2 regions of the Streptomyces sp. NPDC046876 genome follow, and region 1 is predicted to be linked to the other one. Evidence: riboswitches for the same ligand, from Rfam matches in the RefSeq annotation. Region 1 holds a riboswitch; the other holds the start of a gene.
What was found. Region 1 has a riboswitch for glycine ahead of gcvT (glycine cleavage system aminomethyltransferase GcvT). Riboswitches for the same ligand answer to the same signal wherever they lie in the genome.
Positions count from the first base shown of each region.

Region 2: another riboswitch for glycine. It lies ahead of gcvP (aminomethyl-transferring glycine dehydrogenase); the one in region 1 lies ahead of gcvT (glycine cleavage system aminomethyltransferase GcvT).

Region 1 covers NZ_JBEYXK010000019.1:23,066-26,461, reverse strand. Annotated here, with positions in the region: gene gcvH (glycine cleavage system protein GcvH) at 1-174, opposite strand, end outside; gene gcvT (glycine cleavage system aminomethyltransferase GcvT) at 255-1,370, opposite strand; glycine riboswitch at 1,544-1,647, opposite strand; gene ABZ924_RS13855 (AAA family ATPase) at 1,962-2,606, shown strand; gene ABZ924_RS13850 (enhanced serine sensitivity protein SseB) at 2,709-3,396, shown strand, end outside.
Region 2 covers NZ_JBEYXK010000139.1:1,706-5,101, forward strand. Annotated here, with positions in the region: gene gcvP (aminomethyl-transferring glycine dehydrogenase) at 1-1,281, opposite strand, end outside; glycine riboswitch at 1,480-1,577, opposite strand; gene ABZ924_RS35605 (PRC-barrel domain-containing protein) at 1,691-2,065, shown strand; gene ABZ924_RS35610 (DNA polymerase IV) at 2,062-3,396, opposite strand, start outside.

The sequences.
Region 1 (3,396 bases):
GCCGCAGGTCTCGCCCGCGGTCACCGTGTCGCCGACCTCGGGGAGCTGGGCGTAGACGACGTCACCGAGCGCGTTGGCCGCGAACTCCGTGATGCCGACCGTCGCGACGCCGTTCTCGGCGGCCGACAGCCACTCGTGCTCCTTGCTGTAACGCAGCTGCTGGGGGTTGCTCATGGCCTGATTCTCCTGGATGCGGGGGAGTGCGAACGAACAGTGGTCTTGCGTACCGAGACGGCTCGGCCGGCGGACGAGGGTTACTTCTGCCGCTTGTAGAACGGCAGGGCGACGACCTCGTACGGCTCATGCGTACCGCGAATGTCCACGCCGACGCCGGAGGTGCCGGGTTCGGCGTGTGCCGCGTCGACGTACGCCATCGCGATCGGCTTGCCGAGCGTCGGGGACGGGGCGCCGGAGGTGACCTCGCCGATCACCTCGCCGCCCGCCACGACCGGGAACCCGGCGCGCGGGACGCGGCGGCCCTCGGCGACCAGGCCGACGAGCTTGCGCGGGGCCTTCGTGGCGGCCCGCTCGGCGGCGGCCTCCAGGGCGGCGCGGCCCACGAAGTCGCCCTCCTTCTCGAACTTCACGACCCGGCCCAGACCCGCGTCGAACGGGGTCAGGTCGGTGGTCAGCTCGTGCCCGTACAGCGGCATGCCCGCCTCCAGGCGCAGGGTGTCGCGGCAGGACAGGCCGCACGGGACCAGGCCGGCGCCCTCGCCGGCCTTGGTCAGCGCCTGCCACAGCTCCACGGCGTGCTCGGGGGAGACGAACAGCTCGAAGCCGTCCTCGCCGGTGTAGCCGGTCCGGGCGATCAGCGCCGGGACGCCGGCGACCGTACCCGGCAGGCCGGCGTAGTACTTCAGCCCGTCCAGGTCGGCGTCGGTGAGGGAGGCCAGGATGGCGGGGGACTCCGGGCCCTGCACCGCGATCAGCGCGTACGCGTCGCGGTCGTCGCGGACCTCGGTGTCGAAGCCGGCGGCGCGCTCGGTCAGGGCGTCCAGGACGACCTGGGCGTTGGAGGCGTTGGCGACCACCATGTACTCGGTGTCGGCCAGGCGGTAGACGATCAGGTCGTCGAGGATGCCGCCGTCCTCCTGGCAGATGTGCGTGTAGCGGGCGCGGCCCACGCCGACGGTGGAGATGTTGCCGACCAGCGCGTAGTCGAGGGCCTTGACGGCCTCGGGGCCGGTCAGGGTGATCTCGCCCATGTGGGACAGGTCGAAGAGGCCGGCCTTGGTGCGCACGGCGTTGTGTTCGTCGCGCTCGCTGCCGTACCGCAGCGGCATGTCCCAGCCCGCGAAGTCGGTCATGGTCGCACCGAGCGAACGGTGCAGCGCATCGAGTGCGGTCAGGCGGGGTGCAGTGCTCATGGGTGTGGCTCCCGGGTCCCAGGGCATGACATGACGAGGACGTTCCTCCCCATCTGTCATCGGAACCTGAGAGGTTCGCCGAGAGTTCCGGGGGAACACCGACTTGCACCTTGGGTGGAGCACACCCCTTTCCGCCCGCGGCGGAGGGGGAGCGGCTCGCTTTTCAGATCTGCCTCATCCACGCGGTACGGGGCCTGAGAGATTCAAGGGAGGTACTTGCTCCTTCGGCGCCCGGGCGAGGCCGTGGGGCCTGCCGGGACTCTCCCGCGCGGATTCAAGCGGCCGGTATGCAGTTGGTCCAGATGGCGCACATCATTGCACGCCCTGCCGGGAATCGGGCGGGCGGCCCCGAAAGACTGTGTGATTCGCGGTACGGCCGTGTTTGTACGGCCGCGTTCGTCTGGTCGTGTGCCTGCGGCCGCGTGCGTACGCCCGTCCCGGTGGTCGGACGGCCCGGCCGCAACCGGGGCCGCCGGATTACCGTCTCTTTACATTCAGTGGGCAAGGGGTCCTGTGACCCGCATTCGGGGGGAGGCGATCACCGTGCGGAGATTCGGAGCGCTGGCGACGGGCGGGGCCAGGGCCGGCGCCGTGGACGGGCTGCCCGCGCAGCCGCGGCGGGCAGCCCGTCCCGCCGCCGCCGGCGGGCCCGTGCGCGACCTGCGGGGGCGGGGCGTGCGCGGACCGCAGTGGCTCGGCTTCGCCGAGGGGGACATCGTCGTGGTCTCCGGCCTGCCCGGCGGCGGGAAGAGCACCCTGATCAAGCGGGCCGCGCGAGGGGGCGGGATCGACTCGCAGGACGTGCGCGAGCGCTGGGAGCGGCGGGTGCCCGCGGCCCTGCCCTACGCCGCGTACCGGCCGCTGGTGCGGATCGCGCACTACTGGGGGCTGTGGCGGGTCCTGCGCACCGGAGCCTCGGTGGTCGTCCACGACTGCGGCACCCAGAGCTGGGTGCGCGCCCTGCTGGCCGCGACCGCCCGGCGCCGCGGCCGGGCCCTGCACCTGCTGCTGCTGGACACGTCCCCCGAGGAGGCCCTGGCCGGGCAGGAGGCCCGCGGCCGCGGGGTCTCCTCGTACGCCTTCTCCCGCCACCGCGCGGCGGTGGACCGCCTGCTGCGGGCCGCGGAGACGGGCCCCCTCCCGGCGGGCTGCGCCTCGGTGGTGCTGCTCGACCGTGCGGCGGCCGCCCGCCTGGACCGCATAGCCTTCCGCCCCGACCCGCGCGGCGCCGCCTGAACGCGGATCCGCAGCCCGCGGCCGGGGGCGGGACGGCGGGTGCCGCGCGGGGGGCTACCCTTCGGGCGACACCACGTGCGGGAACGGGAAGCGGAGGCGGGCATGCAGGGCGGCGGGTGGCCGGAGAACGAGCTGGAGCAGGTGCTCGGGGCGGCCCTGGGCGTGCCGGAGGCCGGCGCGCGGATCGTCGAGGCGCTCGGCCGCAGCAGCGTGTGGGTGCCGCTGCCGGGCGGCGGGGGCCCGGACAGCGCGTCCCTGACCCTGCCCACCATGGAGATCGGCGGCGCGCCGTACGTCCCCGTCTACAGCTCCGAGAGCCAGTTCCGCGCCTGCGTCGGCCCCGGCATGGACTTCGCCGTCGCCCCGGCCGTGGAGTTCGCCCGCGGACTGCCCCCGCAGCTCGGCATCGCCGTGAACCCCGAGGGCGCCGTCGGCGTCCCGCTGCCCCCGGCCGCCGTCGCCCAGCTGTGCCGGGTCGGCCGGACCGAGCTCGACGGACCCGCCACCGGCGGCCGCGTCCGCCTCTTCGAGCCCGACTGGCAGGACGATCCGGTGGACTTCCTCGCCGCCGCGGCCGAGGAGTTCCGGGCCACCGGCGTCGTCACCGCGGCGCACCGCTGCCTCGCCAGCGTCGAGGGCGGCGCGCCCGAGCTGTACATCGGTGTCCGGCTGGCGGGACGGGACGCCGCGATGCGAAACGCCCCGCTCGAGGCCCTCGGCCGGGCCCTGGCCCGCGTCCCGGCGCCCTGGCCGGTGCAGTTGATCCTGCTCGACGCCGCCGAGGACCCGG
Region 2 (3,396 bases), on a different contig from region 1:
GACGTGGTCGGCGTCGACCTGGAACAGGTTGACCCCGGCCTCGCGGGCGGCGGCCACGACCTCGGCGGCCTTGCCGGGCACCTTGGCGGTCAGGGTGTCGAAGTACGAGCCGTGCACGAGCTCGACCCCGCCGGCCGTCAGACCGGCCGCGAGCAGCGCCGCGTAGCGGTGCGTGCGGCGGGCGATCGAGCGCAGGCCGTCCGGGCCGTGGTAGACGGCGTACATGCCGGCCATGACGGCGAGCAGCACCTGCGCGGTACAGATGTTGCTGGTGGCCTTCTCGCGACGGATGTGCTGCTCGCGCGTCTGCAGCGCGAGACGGTACGCCTTGTTGCCGTCCGCGTCGACGGAGACGCCGACGAGGCGGCCGGGCAGCGAGCGGGCGTGCTTGTCCTGGACGGCCATGTACCCGGCGTGCGGACCGCCGAAGCCCATCGGGACGCCGAAGCGCTGCGTGGTGCCGACGGCGATGTCGGCGCCGAGGGAGCCCGGGGAGGCGAGCAGGGTCAGGGCGAGCAGGTCGGCGGCGACGGCGACGATCGCGCCGAGCCCGTGCGCCTGGTCGATGACCGGCTTGATGTCCCGGACGGCACCGGAGGCGCCGGGGTACTGGATCAGGACGCCGTAGACACCGCGCTCGGCGATCTCGGCGGGGATGCCCGCGGACAGGTCGGCGACGACGACCTCGATGCCGATCGGCTCGGCGCGGGTCTCGATCACGGCGATCGTCTGCGGCAGGGCGTCGGCGTCCACGAGGAAGACGTTGCCCTTGGCCTTGCCCACGCGGCGGGCCAGGGTCATGGCCTCGGCGGCCGCGGTGCCCTCGTCGAGCAGGGAGGCGCCGGAGGTCGGCAGGCCCGTCAGGTCCGCGACGACGGTCTGGAAGTTGAGCAGCGCCTCGAGGCGGCCCTGCGAGATCTCGGGCTGGTACGGCGTGTACGCGGTGTACCAGGCCGGGTTCTCCATGACGTTGCGCAGGATCACCGGCGGGGTGAAGGTCCCGTAGTAGCCGAGACCGATCATCGGGGTGAGGACCTGGTTGCGGCCGGCGAGACGGCGCAGCTCGGCCAGCACCTCGGCCTCGGTCCGCGCCTCGGGCAGGTTCAGTGCCTCGGCGCTCTTGATCACATCCGGCACCGCGGCGGCGGTCAGTTCGTCCAGCGAGCCGTAGCCCACGTGGGCGAGCATCTTCGCCTGCGCCTCGGCGTCCGGGCCGATGTGGCGCTGCTCGAAGGGAATGCCTCGCTCCAGCTGGGAGAGCGGAATGCGGTTGGCGGTCATGTACGGAGGCCTCCTGGGTCGTACGACCTGCGAGGGGCACCACGGCGCGGGCGCCCGGACGGCCTCCCCCTCTGTCATCTCAACCTGAGAGCTTCACCGGGTCCTGCGGGGGTCACCCGAAGGATCCGGCTTTCACCGTCGGTGAGGAGCGGAACCGGTACTGCGCGCCCGGTACCCGCACCTGCTTTCCAGAGTGGCCTCGTCCGTGCGGTACGTATGCCTGAGAGATTCCGGGGAGGAGTTGCTCCTTCGGCGCCTCCGTCGAACTGGGTGGAGGACTCTCCCGCACAGGGTCAGCAGCCGACACCCAGCCTACCAGCGAGGTTCCTGGACCTCCCTCGAGTGGCCCCCTCCCCGGATATGCCCTTTTGTAGTCATTACCGGGGAGCTGCGACCACGTGGAGGGACCGTGCAGACCGACATCGATCCGCGCAGCCTGATCGGCCGCAAGGCGTTCGACCGCAACGGCACCAAGATCGGGACCGTCGACGAGGTCTACCTCGACGACGCCACGGGCGTGCCGGAATGGGCCGCCGTCCGGACCGGCCTGTTCAGCCGGGACGCCTTCGTTCCCCTGGAACCGAGCGAGGTGGTCGGCGACACCCTGCGGGTCCCGTTCGAGCGCTCCCTGATCAGGGACGCCCCCGACTTCGGTGTGGGCCGCCACCTCTCCCCCGAGCAGGAGCTGCAGCTCTACCACCACTACGGACTGGACGTCTCCCTCCCCTCCGACTTCCACAGTGATTTCGGCCACGTGGCGAAGAGCGAGCGCGAGGAGGACTAGGGCCCCGCCGGAGCCGGGGCCGGAGCCGAAGCCGGTGCCCCGACCAGCGGCAGCGGATCGGACGGCTCCAGCTCGGGGTCGTCCACCAGGAAGGTGCGGACCCGGCCCGGCTCCGATCCGGGCTGCTCGAACCGCACGGTCACCCGCCCGACCCCGCTGCCCTGCACCCATCCCGGCCCGTACACCGTGTGCCGTACGTCGCTGCCGGCCGCCCAGTGCCGCTCACGGGCCGGCTCCGGGGCCCCGGACGCCCCGGGCACCCCAGGGGCCTCCTCCGCCTCCTGAGCCCCTGTGGACCCGGCAGGCTCCCCTTCCGCGGCCGGTTCCCCGGCGGCCAGGGACTGGGCGAACAGGTCCTCCTGCGTGTAGTCCGCCAGGCCGGTCACGCCGACGCCCAGCAGCCGCACCCCGCCGGTGGTGTCCACGGCCTCCAGCAGCCGCCCCGCGGCCTCCCGCACCACCGCCGGGTCGTCGGTCGGGCCGCGCAGCGTCTCGGAGCGGGTCAGCGTGGAGAAGTCGTAGCGCCGGACCTTCAGCACGATCGTCCGCCCGGAGTGCCCGGAGGCCCGCAGCCGCTGCACGCACCGGTCGGCGAGCCGCTGCACCTCGCCCCGGATCCGCACCCGGTCGTGCAGGTCCACGTCGAAGGTGTCCTCCACCGACACCGATTTCGCGTCCCGCTCGGCGACCACCGGCCGGTCGTCGAGCCCCAGGGCCATCCGGTACAGCCCGACCCCGTGAGCCCGCCCGACCATCCGGACCAGCTCGTCCTCGCCGGCCTCGGCCAGCTCCCCGACCGTCGTGATCCCGGCACGCCGCAGGTGCTCCCCGGTGGCCGGCCCCACCCCCGGAAGCGTCCGCACCGACATCGGGGCGAGGAGCTCCCGCTCGGTGCCCGGCTCGATCAGCAGCAGCCCGTTCGGCTTGGCCTCCTCGGACGCCACCTTGGCCAGCATCTTCGACCCCGCCAGCCCCACCGAGCCGCTCAGGCCGGTCGCCGCGAGGATGTCCGCCCGCAGCCGCTGCCCGGTGGCCAGCGCCGATTCGGCGTCCCGGGCCACCCCGCCGGCTTCGAGGTCCACGAAGGCCTCGTCCAGGCTGAGCGGCTCCACCAGCGGGGACAGCTCCCGCAGCATGCCCATGACCACGTCGCTGACCGCCCGGTACAGGGTGAAGCGGGGGAACAGGTAGGCGCCGTTCGGGCACATCCGCCTGGCCTGGGCCATCGGCATCGCCGAGTGCACCCCGAAGCGCCGGGCCTCGTACGAGGCGGTGGCGACGACCCCGCGCGGCCCGAGCCCGCCGACGATCACGGCCTTTCCGCGCAGGCT